Regions from separate parts of the Paenibacillus sp. RC73 genome, predicted to be linked through region 2. Evidence: riboswitches for the same ligand, from Rfam matches in the RefSeq annotation. Region 2 holds a riboswitch; the other holds the start of a gene.

Region 1 (6,004 bases), 280 kb from region 2:
CTCCAGCATGCCCGAGATTGCGTGCGCGGTCAGACTCTTGCCACATCCGCTCGGCCCGGTTAGAGCCACAATTTCCCCCGGATACACGGAAAAGCTGACATCCCGGAGCAGCGGTTGGTTGACGCTGTTCCGTATTGTTTTCCCATTCGCACCCGGCTTCCCACCTGCGTACGCACCTGCTGCTGCGCCAATACGTGTACCCGCTCCTGTGCCTATGGGGCATATCTCCAGATGTTCCACGTGCAACATTGGCTTGCGCCCTACCATATTTCCTTTCATCTGTCCTGTCCCATCCTTCATTCTGCCGCCCCCTTTTCGGAGAATCGGTCTCCCAGAAGCTGGCACGCAAGCACAAACAGCATAATCGCCAAGCCCGGAAAAATCATGACATGCGGCGCCACCTGAAAATACGACGTCGCATCATGCAGCATCACGCCCCATTCCGGCTTAGGCGGCTGTACGCCCAGCCCCAGAAAGGAAAGTCCGGCAACCATAAGCACCACTCGCCCGATGTCCCAAACCGCATACACAAGCAGCTGTGGCAGCACTTGTGGCAATACATAACGTCTCAGTACGCGCACATGTGAATTACCGGATAAACGGGCGTATCGGACATAGTCCTCCTGACAGGCTTTTTGAACAAGGGTGCGAATATACCGAACATACCCGGCCCACCGTACCGCAATAATGGCTAAGGTCATGTTTACAAAGCCCGGACCCAAGATACCCACAATCGCCACCGTCAAAATAATATCGGGAAAAGCAAGCACTCCGTCAATCACCCGCATGACTAGCTGATCCACACGCCCGCGCACATAGCCAATGAGCAAGCCTATCGGCAAACTGATGCAGAGCGTGGCTGCTGTAATCGCACAGGCAATCAGTACGCTTGTCCGAATGCCGTAAATCAGCCGTGACAGTACATCCCGACCCAGATGATCCGTACCAAATGGATATTTCCGACTAGGTGGTGCCAAACGGTTCAGAAGGTCCACATCAAGAGGATCGTGAGGAGCAACCCATGGAGCCAGTACCCCGAGCAGCACGATCAGGCCCAGCAGCACTCCTCCTGTCAGTAAGCTCCCTTTGAAGGACAGCCGCATGTTTTTCATTTTCAACTTCCTCCCCTAACGCAAACGCAACCTTGGATCTACAGCCGCCTGGACCACATCTACCAAACACTGAACACCTACGATTAAAAATGCAGCAAAAATAACATACCCCTGAATCACTGGATAATCCCGCTGCGTAATCGCATCTATAAAATACTTGCCTAAACCCGGCCATGAAAAAATCGTCTCTACGATGACATTGCCCGCCAGCATAAATGACAGATTCGTGCCTAACAGCGTGATGATCGGCAAAATCGCATGCTTGAATATCTCAAAAAACAGAATATGCGTGCGGGAAAAGCCTCTGGCCTTCGCCGCCTTCACAAAATTCCGGTCACCCAGCTCCAGCATTTGGGCACGCAGCACACGGGCTTGCACAGCCCCCAAACCTGCCCCAAGGGTCAGCGCTGGCAGTACCAAATGAGTCCAATCTTCCCGACCCATGGACGGGAGCCAGCCCAAACGGACGGAGAACAGGTAAATCAGCAGAAAGCCAAGCCAAAAAGAGGGGATGGACGATCCGAGCAGTGCAAACAGCCTTCCCAGACGATCCAGCCAACCGCTGGATTTTACCGAGGCAGCCAGCCCCATCCCAAGAGTCAGCAACGTCATGACGGCAAAGCCCGCCGAGGCCAGCTCCACGGTAGCAGGCAGTCTGTTCCACAGCTCGGTTAGCACCGACTCCTTGGATACATAGGAGGTGCCCCAGTGCCCTGTGAACACATCCCGCAGCCAGTTTACATACTGAATATGAAGCGACTCGCTCAAGCCCAGCTCCTTCCGCAGCGCCGTCAACGCCTCCTCAGAGGCAGGCACATTATGCGCGGTGAGCAGAATGGTAGCAGGGTCGCCGGGAGCCAGCCTCATCAGCACAAACGTCAGCGTGGATACAACGAACACAATGATGACAAGCTGCGCCACACGTTCCAGAATAAAACGAATCATAGGGTACGCAGCCCGTTATTCCGCAATATCGGATTGCGCCGTAATGTAGTAATACTCAATCGGATGCGGTGTAAAGCCCTCAACCCCTTTTTTCACCCCAAATACATTATCAGGGTGAACAATAAACGACTGCGGCAAATCGGTATTAATGATATCCAGCGCTTGCAATGTCACGGCATTACGCTGTGCTGTATCCTTCGCCAGCTTCAAGCTGCCAAGAAGGTTCTCCAGCGGTTTGGAACCATAACGGCTTACATTGGCCTCGCTTTTAGAGGAATAAAACATGTCCATAAAATATTGCGGCTCCCCCGTATGGGCAGTCAGCATACTGTACATGGCAAAATCCCAATCGTTTTTGGTTAGCGCCTCGTCGATATTTTCCACCTTGCGGATCTTCACCTGGATGCCCTCTTTCAGCAGTTGGCTCTGAATCACCTCAGCCATGACCGAAAGCTCTGGACGCTGAGGGAAGGTCAGCAACGTAACCTCGAACGGCTTGCCTTGCTTGGTCCATGTACCTTGGGCATCCTTTTGCCAACCATCCTTCGTCAACAACTGCTCCGCCGTTCCGTCCAGCGCTTTACGTTCCACCTTGCCGAAGAAGAGAATGCTCGGGAATGGGCTGCTTGCCTCCGTACCATAGCCTCTCATGATCGCACTCACAATGGATGCACGTGGTATCAGGCTGTCCACTACTTTGCGGTTCGCGGCATCCTTGAACACAGGCGACTCCATGTTATACACGATCATATGAGTGCGCAAAGAGGGAGCCGACAGCACTTGCAGCTTATCGTTCTTTTTTAATACCTCCGCGTTATCCACCGGAATATCAGTCGCTACATCTACTTCGCCAGATTGCAGCGCCAACAGGCGTGAATTGCCGTCCGTAATGAACTTCATCGTTGCTTCAGCCAGCCGTGCCTTCTCGCCCCAATATTCGTCATAACGCTCTACGACCAATGACTGATCCTTGTTGAACGCTTTAATTTTAAAAGCACCTGTCATCGCAGGGTAGCTCTGCTCATCCTTCATAGACGCTACATCCAGCACAATCGTCGATGGATCAGCCAGATTGGACACCAGCGCTGAATTGGGCTGGTTTGTCGTGATTTTCAACGACAGCGGCCCAGTTACATCAATCGACTTTACGTCTAGCAAATCCTTTGCCAAATGGCTTTTCTCGATGGAGCGCAGCAGGGAAGCCTTCACACTTTCCGCGTCCATACTCTTTCCGTCATGAAAAGTGACCTTATCCTGCAAGCTGAACGTCCAAACTGTGGGACTGTCCTGCTTCCATTCCTTGGCCAGCCAAGCCACTGGTTCCAGCTTTTCATTCAAACGGACAAGTGTCTCACCTGCGCCGGACCGCATGACATCCCAGCTATTGTCTCCGTGCGGGTCAACGCCCGACGGTTTCCACGTATACGCCATCACCAGTTTCTTATCTGCTGTAGCCTGTTGTGTGGATGTGTTCTCGCCCTTGCTGGGGCTATCCGCCGTCTTATTAGTTGTCGAGCATCCCGCAAGAGCCATAACTGCCAGCAGTAGCATCAACCCTGTACATATAAACCATGAACGCTTTTTACGATTGCTTATCATTCTATTGACTCCCCTCATCTTGTAATCTCATACATACCTAACGCGAAAAAAGCATCCCCGACCGCTTAATCAGCAGTCAGAAATGCTTTCATTATAAAATGCCTAAGCTCACCCTCTTCACCCTCTAAAAACAAGGGGGATCGGATCGGTTTCAGACATTCCCGTATGCAGCACGCCTAACCACCTCCCCAGCATCCCGTGGGTCTGACAGTGATGTTAAAACAGGCAGGTCTCCTGACTTCAGGCTTATCTCTCAGTCCTTCCCGGTTCTTCACAGTTCCAGTGGCTGTTCCGAAAGCTACAGCAATTCCCTGCTGATGCCTGTATACAGTGGCGGGTCCGTGTCGGAATCTACCGAACTTCCCTTTTAAGTGAACACGCACAACAGCCATCTACATGATTTCAGCGAAACCCTGTAGGTGGAAAGTCCGGTTCACACCTGTTTTCTTCCTTTATTCCTCTATATTACGAATTAGGACTATCTTATTTTGTTGTTACAGGCTTGTCAACAAATGTCGCATAATAATTTAAATTTTAATGATACAGCGAGAAACAAGGCTGTGGCTTTGCGTTGCGTGTACGCAATGGACGTGATAAAATTAGGTATAGAGATAACCACCGTGTCCGTATACTAAAAAGAGTCTTCGCCGCTACCAACGGCAAAGACTCTTAGGACTTGAAAGGCTGTGGATCACCACGGCGCGCTAAATGCTTAGCTAAACCCACCGTTAGGCGCCTAACCTAATTACGCGGTGGGTTTTCGCTTGTTCCGAAATTTCCGACGTAGCCAGCGATAAAGTTTACGAATACTAAACACCAGGCTTAGTAACGTAACCATCCAACGCAACACATCGTAGCACGACACAAGGTTGACCATCGGCTTCACCCCCTTTCGGGAAGCTGCGCCGTGGTCTGAAAACATCCACCACTATTCAAAATCCATAAGGTAGATTATACCATGACCTCGCCTACCACTCTAGCAAATTCTTCTAATAGAATCTCAAACCCCGATCTTCATACAGGAAGAGGGTTTTATCAATAACTCTATGCCAAAAAGCCGGAAAAAGAGGCTTACGTCCTCTCTCCGGCGGTCTTTATCTAATCCTAATTATCAAACCTTCTGCGGAACCTCCGCCACCGTCCCGCCTTCGACTGACTCGCCCTGTTTTTTCGTTAAAACGATATTCAAGACAATCGCCGTAATCGAGCCGGATACGATGCCGTTTTGCAGCAGCATTTTGGCAAAGCTCGGCAGTTGGTCAAACATTTGGGGCAGCACGGCAGAGCCGAGGCCCACCGCAATGCTACATGCCGCTATCAGCAGATTGCTTTCCTTCCGCAAGTCCACTTCTGACAAAATAGACATGCCCGACGCAGCAACCGAACCGAACATGACGATCATCGCCCCTCCCAGCACAGCATTAGGAATCACTGTCGTTAAGGCAGCCAGTTTGGGCAACAGACCAAGAACAACCATAATACCACCCGCAGCAAAAATAACGTTCCGCGACTTGACACGTGTTAATGAGATCAGACCTACATTTTGCGAGAATGCCGTGTAAGGAAACGCATTGAAAATACCCCCGAGCATAATCGCAAGTCCCTCAGAGCGCAGCCCATTGACGATTTGCTTCTGCTCTACCTTCTGGTCAATCGCCTTGCCCACTGCCAAATAAACGCCCGTAGACTCGACCATGCTGACAATATTAACGATAATCATTGTACATACTGCCATAATGCTAAACTCAGGCTTACCAAAATAAAACGGCTGTGCAACACTCACCCAAGACGCTTGCGCCACTGGAGCAAAATGTACCATCCCCATCGCATAAGCGACCACGGTACCCGCAAACAGGCCGATGAGCACAGAAATCGAGCGCAAAAAGCCCTTGGCCAACCGATTCACAAGTAAAATAACCAGTAAAGTAACTAACGCCAGCAGCAAATTACGCGGCTGTCCAAAATCCGCGCTGCCCTGGCCCCCTGCTACGTTATTCATCGCCACCGGAATGAGGGACAGGCCGATAATCGTAACCACCGAGCCCGTAACCACCGTCGGGAAAAAGCGTAGCAGCTTGCCATACAACGGTGCCGCGAGCACCACGAATATACCGGATAAAATAATGGCTCCGTACGCGGTCGCCAAATTCGAGGTCGACGCAATCGCGATAATCGGACCCACCGCCGTAAACGTACAGCCCAGAATGACAGGCAATCTACTGCCGAAAAACCGTGTGCCCATAATCTGCAACAACGTGGCAATCCCACAGGTGAACAGATCCGCAGCTACCAGATAGGCCATTTGGGCTGGCGTCAGGTGCAATGCTCCCCCTACAATCAGAGGTACG
Region 2 (6,004 bases):
GCGCCGATTGCATTCAGGTATTAAAGACAGAGGAAAATGTACATCCCACCAGCACCGAAGCCATCCAGGCTCAAGAACATACCAAGCCGGTTCGTAACCATACAACCTGGCAGCCTAAACAATCCAGAGTCCAGCAAGGAGAAATGGTAAAAAAGCTCCGAAAGCTGATTCAGGAACATCCCAACCTGCCGCAAAAGGTATATGCCGAAATGCTCGATATCTCACAAGGCCGGGTGTCCCAACTGAAAAAGCTGCTTTAAATTATTCAGTAATTTATTACAAAACATACTCAGATCCAATGGATTGCCATCCTATTTGTTTTCCGTCAAATATTCGATCGTCAGGTGTAGAATAAGGAGCGTATTCGTTGATGTGTTCCTAACTTTCACCTGACTTTTTTGTGCGTTCTCCCCCTGTCGACGTGACAATAATCACATACTCTCTATCCATCCATATATACAATATATAGACCGAAACAATTGTTTAGTACACGATATCGTCAATATATTGTTTTTTGGAGAATAATATATATTTTACTATATGGAGGTTTTTGCAATGAAAGTGTTGGAGGAACATCAATTATACAGCATCGGCGAGCGGGTCATTGGGGCACAAGACTTGGACATGCTGCGGGAGAATGCAAATTTGAATGGAGAGTCGTTCAGTGGAAAAATGAGTAAGCTCGGCTCCGAGTACGCCAAATGGTATGCGCGACTACGTGTGCTTCCGCCTGAACTGACAGACGCTATCGACCACGGATATGTGTATGTTCACGATTTGGACCAATATGTGCTCGGGACTACGAACTGTATCTTTATACCTTTTGGTCGTTTGTTGCAAGATGGTTTTAATACAGGCAATGGCTCTGTGCGCACACCACAAACCATTATGTCTGCTATGGCACTGGTGGCTATTATATTTCAGTCTCAGCAAAACAGCCAATTTGGAGGTGTCTCTGCCAATAAAATAGACTGGGACCTTGCTCCTTTCGTGGCCCGGTCCTTCCGCAAGCATCTGCGAAAGGGACTCCGTCTGTTCGGAGAAGAAATAGAACCCACCCTGCCTGATGACGAATTACATATAGCCAGCAGCCTATTACAGGAGGTCTGCCCTCGTTCATACGCATTCGCACGTGAAGAAACGGAGACGGAGACCCGCCAGGCCGCTGAATCCCTTATTCATAACCTGAATACCATGAGCAGTCGGGCAGGCGGGCAAATTCCGTTCACATCACTGAATTACGGTATGTGTACTTCTGCTGAAGGGCGGCTTGTTACGCAATCATTGCTGGAGGCCACTATTCGTGGCCTGGGCAGCGGGGAAACCCCTATTTTCCCACAGCATATTTTCCAATGCAAAAAAGGAATTAATCAGGCCGAAGGCGATATCAACTATGACTTATTCATGCGGGCAGTAGAATGCTCCAGCAAACGTATGTATCCCAATTTTGTCAATGTGGATGCTACCTTCAACCTGCCCTATTACCGCGCAGATGATCCGGATACCATTATTGCGACGATGGGCTGCCGTACCCGCACCTTTGCTGACCGTTTCGGCAGAAACCGTCAAAGCGGCAAGGGTAATCTCTCATTCAATACGATTAATCTGGTGCGTCTTGGCATTGAGTACGGTATTTGCACAGGCAAGCGCAAGATACCTGACCGGGATGGCTTTGATACCAGATTGGAAGAGGTTATGCGCATTGCCGTGGACGGACTGATCCATCGCTACCATATACAGACCAGCCAGCCGGCAAAAGCCTCAGACTTTATGATGCGCGAAGGGGTATGGGAAGGCGGAGAAAAGCTGGAGCCGGATGAAAAAGTGGGCAACGTACTGAAGCACGGTACGCTGTCGGTCGGGTTTATCGGGTTAGCCGAATGCATGAAGGCACTGTATGGCAAGCACCACGGAGAGGATGACGCTGTATACCGTGAAGCACAGCGAATCATAGCTTCTATGCGTGTCTACTGCGACCGTATGAGTGAATTGCATGATCTTAACATTACACTATTCGCTACGCCTGCCGAGGGTCTATCCGGCAAGTTCACGTTGCTGGATCAGCGTGATTTTGGAATTATTCCCGAGGTAAATGATCGAGAATACTACACGAACTCTTTCCACATTCCTGTGTATTACACGCTCCCGGCTGCCCGTAAAATCAGCCTCGAAGCCCCATTTCATAATCTGTGCAACGCTGGTGCGATTTCGTACATCGAGTTGGATGGTAATGCGCGGAATAACCCGGAGGCGTTTCTTAAAATTGTACAATACGCGCTCCATCAGAACATTGGGTACTTCTCCATCAATCATCCGGTAGACCGCTGCACGGAATGCGGCTACGAGGGCATTATCGGGACAAGCTGTCCCGAATGCGGTGCTGATGAAGAACATACGCATTTTCAGCGCTTGCGCCGGGTAACCGGATATCTGACAGGTGATTATACCGTTCGCTTCAACGCCGCGAAGCAGGCTGAGGTGCGTGACCGGGTGAAGCATCGGTGAATTTGTGCGGCTACATTCCGGAATCTCTGAACGAAGGGCATGGCCTGCGTACCGTCGTATTCATTAGCGGTTGCCGCCATGCCTGCCCCGGCTGCTTCAATCCCTCGTCATGGAGCTTCCGCGCAGGTGAACCGTTCACACTGGAGCGACAGCAGGAAGTCATCCGTGACATCGCAGATAATCCACTGCTGGACGGGTTAACCCTTTGCGGCGGAGACCCTTTTTTCTCGGCATCGGAATGCACGCAGTTTGTGCGCGACTTCCGCGCTGCCTGCCCTGACCGAACCGTGTGGGCCTATACGGGCTTTGACTATGAGGAGCTGCTTACGGATCAGGCCCGCCGGGAGCTGGCGCTGCTGTGCGATGTGATTGTGGACGGTCCTTTTGTAGAACAGCAAAAGGATCTGACCCTTCCCTTCCGGGGCAGCCGCAATCAACGACTGGTGGATGTGAAGGCCAGCATTCAGGCAGGATCTATAGTTACATTAGCCTAAGGCGATGTTATACTCGCATGAGATACTACACCCTAAGACAAATCCTTTCCTTATGGAGAGGGCTTGTCTTTTTTTGCATGTAGTTCATTTTAGATTTAAACAGAGTTTATATTGCGTATCCTGCAAGTTTCACTTATGATGGTGAACAAGTATACGAGTGCATAATTATTCGTCATACCATAATCGCATAGCTTGGAGATAGGTGTCTGTTCTATTCAGTACAGGCTTAAAAGGGAAGCTGGTGCAAGTCCGGCGCGGTCCCGCCACTGTAAACGGGGAATTTTCAGCTGTTGATACACCCACTGGTCCACAGACCGGGAAGGAGCGCTGAAAGTCATGATCCGTAAGTCAGGAGACCTGCCTATTTCAACAACATCGCAAGTACCTACGGGAGATAGGGAGGTGTTAAGAGCAGTCGCCGAATTTTCATTTTTTAAATAACGGAGGCATTCTTTCCCTACTCATTTTTAACCCCGGGGAGGAATGTCTTTTTTTGTACGCAAAAATAAACTGGCTACCAGCCTGGGAGGAAAAGTACATGTCATTTACCGAATTGCCTGAGTTGTCCGGCTTGATCAGCAGTAACCTGGGATATCCGCGTATCGGAGGAAACCGGGAATGGAAGAAAGCACTGGAACGCTTCTGGAACGGCAGCATGGATGAAAGCGAATTGCATACCGAGATGAAACGATTGCGATTGGAGCATCTGAGCAAGCAGCGCGACAAGGGAATCGATCGAATTCCGGTCGGAGACTTTTCCTATTACGATCACATGCTTGATACATCCGTGATGTTCGGTCTGGTGCCGGAACGGTTCAACTACCGTCCCGATGGGCCTGTTCCTCTGTCCGTCTATTTCGGGATAGCCCGTGGACAAAAGGGTGCCACCGCCAGTGAAATGACCAAATGGCTGAATACCAATTACCACTACATCGTACCGGAATTGGCAAATGCAACTCCGGTGTTCACCGAGAATAAGCCGTTGCAGGCTTATCGTGAAGCGAAACAGGAACTAGGAATTGAAGGTAAACCCGTCATTATCGGTCCTTATTCGTTCGTTGCTCTGTCCAAAGGCTATGACCGTAAGGATTTGGCCGCGATCATACGAAGCTTCCTGCCACTGTACGCCCGCGTCCTGTCTGAGCTGGCTGCGGAAGGCGTTCAGTGGGTGCAGGTAGATGAGCCTGTCTTGACCACCTCATTCCCGACAGAGGATTTGGACATTATTCAGGAGGCCTATGAGGCTCTGGCCCAAGCTGCTCCATCCTTAAATATCGTGCTGCAAACCTACTTTGGCAGTCTGGATCATTATGAGCGCCTGTCCACGCTCCCGGTACAGGGAATAGGTCTTGATTTTGTGCACGATGATGGCGAAAACCTGGAACATGTGCTACGACATGGCTTCCCCGCAGGGAAAACGCTGGCCGCTGGTGTTATTGACGGGCGCAATATATGGCGCTCCGATCTGAACACCGTAGCTGCGCTGCTTGGACAACTGGCAGAGCAAACCACCGCTGCACAGCTCATCGTGCAGCCATCATGCAGTCTGCTGCATGTGCCAGTCAGTCTGGAAGCAGAGCACAAGCTGGACCGAGAGCTGGTGCAAGCGCTGGCCTTTGCCGATGAAAAGCTGGAAGAAATCGCAGCTTTGACCGCTGCGCTTGGCAAACGCGAACCCTCGGCAATTGCCAAGCTTGAGCAGAGTGCGGACGCGGTAGCCCGCTTCAACAGCTCGGCGGCACGAGTACAGACCGCTACCGATATGGCGGATCTACTGGCGAAAGAGCCGCAGTCACGCAGCGTTCCCTTCGCTGAGCGTCGTGTGATCCAGCAGGACAAGCTGAATCTGCCTCCACTGCCTACGACGACGATTGGCAGCTTCCCGCAAACCGCAGAGGTTCGCAAAGCCCGTCTGCACTATCGCAAAGGGGAATGGTCTGCCGAGCAGTATCGGACGTTCATTCAGCAGCAAATCAAGGAATGGATTGATATCCAGGAGGACATTGGCATTGATGTGCTCGTACACGGGGAATTTGAGCGGACAGACATGGTTGAATTTTTTGGCGAAAAGCTGAAAGGCTTTGCCTTTACACAAAACGGGTGGGTGCAGTCCTACGGCTCCCGGTGTGTTAAACCACCGATTATATACGGAGACGTGTCGTTCGATCAACCCATGACCGTGGAAGAAACGGCCTTCGCCCAATCGTTGACCTCCAAGCCAGTCAAAGGAATGCTGACAGGTCCGGTAACGATTTTGAACTGGTCCTTCGAACGTAATGATATTCCTCGCAGTCAGGTTGCTTTACAGTTAGCACTGGCCCTGCGTGCAGAGGTAGAAGCACTGGAAAAAGCGGGGATTGGCATGATTCAGGTCGATGAACCCGCGATCCGTGAAGGGCTTCCACTGAAAAAAGAACAGCAGCAAGCCTATCTGGCGTGGGCGGTTCAAGCCTTCCTTGTTACAACAGCAACCGTTGAACCCGCCACCCAAATCCATACGCATATGTGCTATTCCGAATTTCAGGATATGATCCAATCCATCTCCGATATGGATGCCGACGTCATTTCTATTGAAACCTCGCGTAGCCACGGAGAACTGATTGTCAGCTTTGAGGATCAGGTGTATGACAAAGGCATCGGTCTGGGCGTATATGATATCCATAGCCCGCGCATTCCCGATGTGTCAGAAATGCTGAGTATGATACAGCGTGCCCTGCGCGTACTGCCTTCTGATTTATTTTGGGTCAATCCAGACTGTGGCCTGAAAACCCGCACCAAGGATGAATCCGTCGCCGCATTACAGCAAATGGTGCTGGCTGCTCAAGCAGCCAGAGATTCGTTGGCTGTATCCAGCTAATTTCTATAACCCTCCCCTTCCCGGCCCTCTTTTTTCCTAAACGCCGGAAGGGGATTCTATTCCAAATCATATAATGTGTATGCCCCTTGAATATGCTCGGGTGTTCCCTGCTTCATATGTACACCCAAGCCATGCTCTCTATCCCAGG

What was found. Region 2 has a riboswitch for cobalamin ahead of metE (5-methyltetrahydropteroyltriglutamate--homocysteine S-methyltransferase). Riboswitches for the same ligand answer to the same signal wherever they lie in the genome.
Region 1: it holds a riboswitch for cobalamin, as region 2 does, so the genes downstream of both, ABH897_RS07420 (ABC transporter substrate-binding protein) here and metE (5-methyltetrahydropteroyltriglutamate--homocysteine S-methyltransferase) in region 2, are expected to answer to the same signal.

Annotation. Positions count from the first base shown of each region.
Region 1 is NZ_JBIYCV010000003.1:109,831-115,834, reverse strand. It holds gene ABH897_RS07435 (ATP-binding cassette domain-containing protein) at 1-300, opposite strand, end outside; gene nikC (nickel transporter permease) at 297-1,112, opposite strand; gene nikB (nickel ABC transporter permease) at 1,128-2,057, opposite strand; gene ABH897_RS07420 (ABC transporter substrate-binding protein) at 2,073-3,656, opposite strand; cobalamin riboswitch at 3,864-4,061, opposite strand; gene ABH897_RS07415 (nucleobase:cation symporter-2 family protein) at 4,768-6,004, opposite strand, start outside.
Region 2 is NZ_JBIYCV010000003.1:387,908-393,911, reverse strand. It holds gene ABH897_RS08650 (AbrB/MazE/SpoVT family DNA-binding domain-containing protein) at 1-260, shown strand, start outside; gene ABH897_RS08645 (anaerobic ribonucleoside triphosphate reductase) at 556-2,505, shown strand; gene nrdG (anaerobic ribonucleoside-triphosphate reductase activating protein) at 2,502-2,999, shown strand; cobalamin riboswitch at 3,183-3,378, shown strand; gene metE (5-methyltetrahydropteroyltriglutamate--homocysteine S-methyltransferase) at 3,538-5,856, shown strand; gene ABH897_RS08630 (DUF6985 domain-containing protein) at 5,913-6,004, opposite strand, start outside.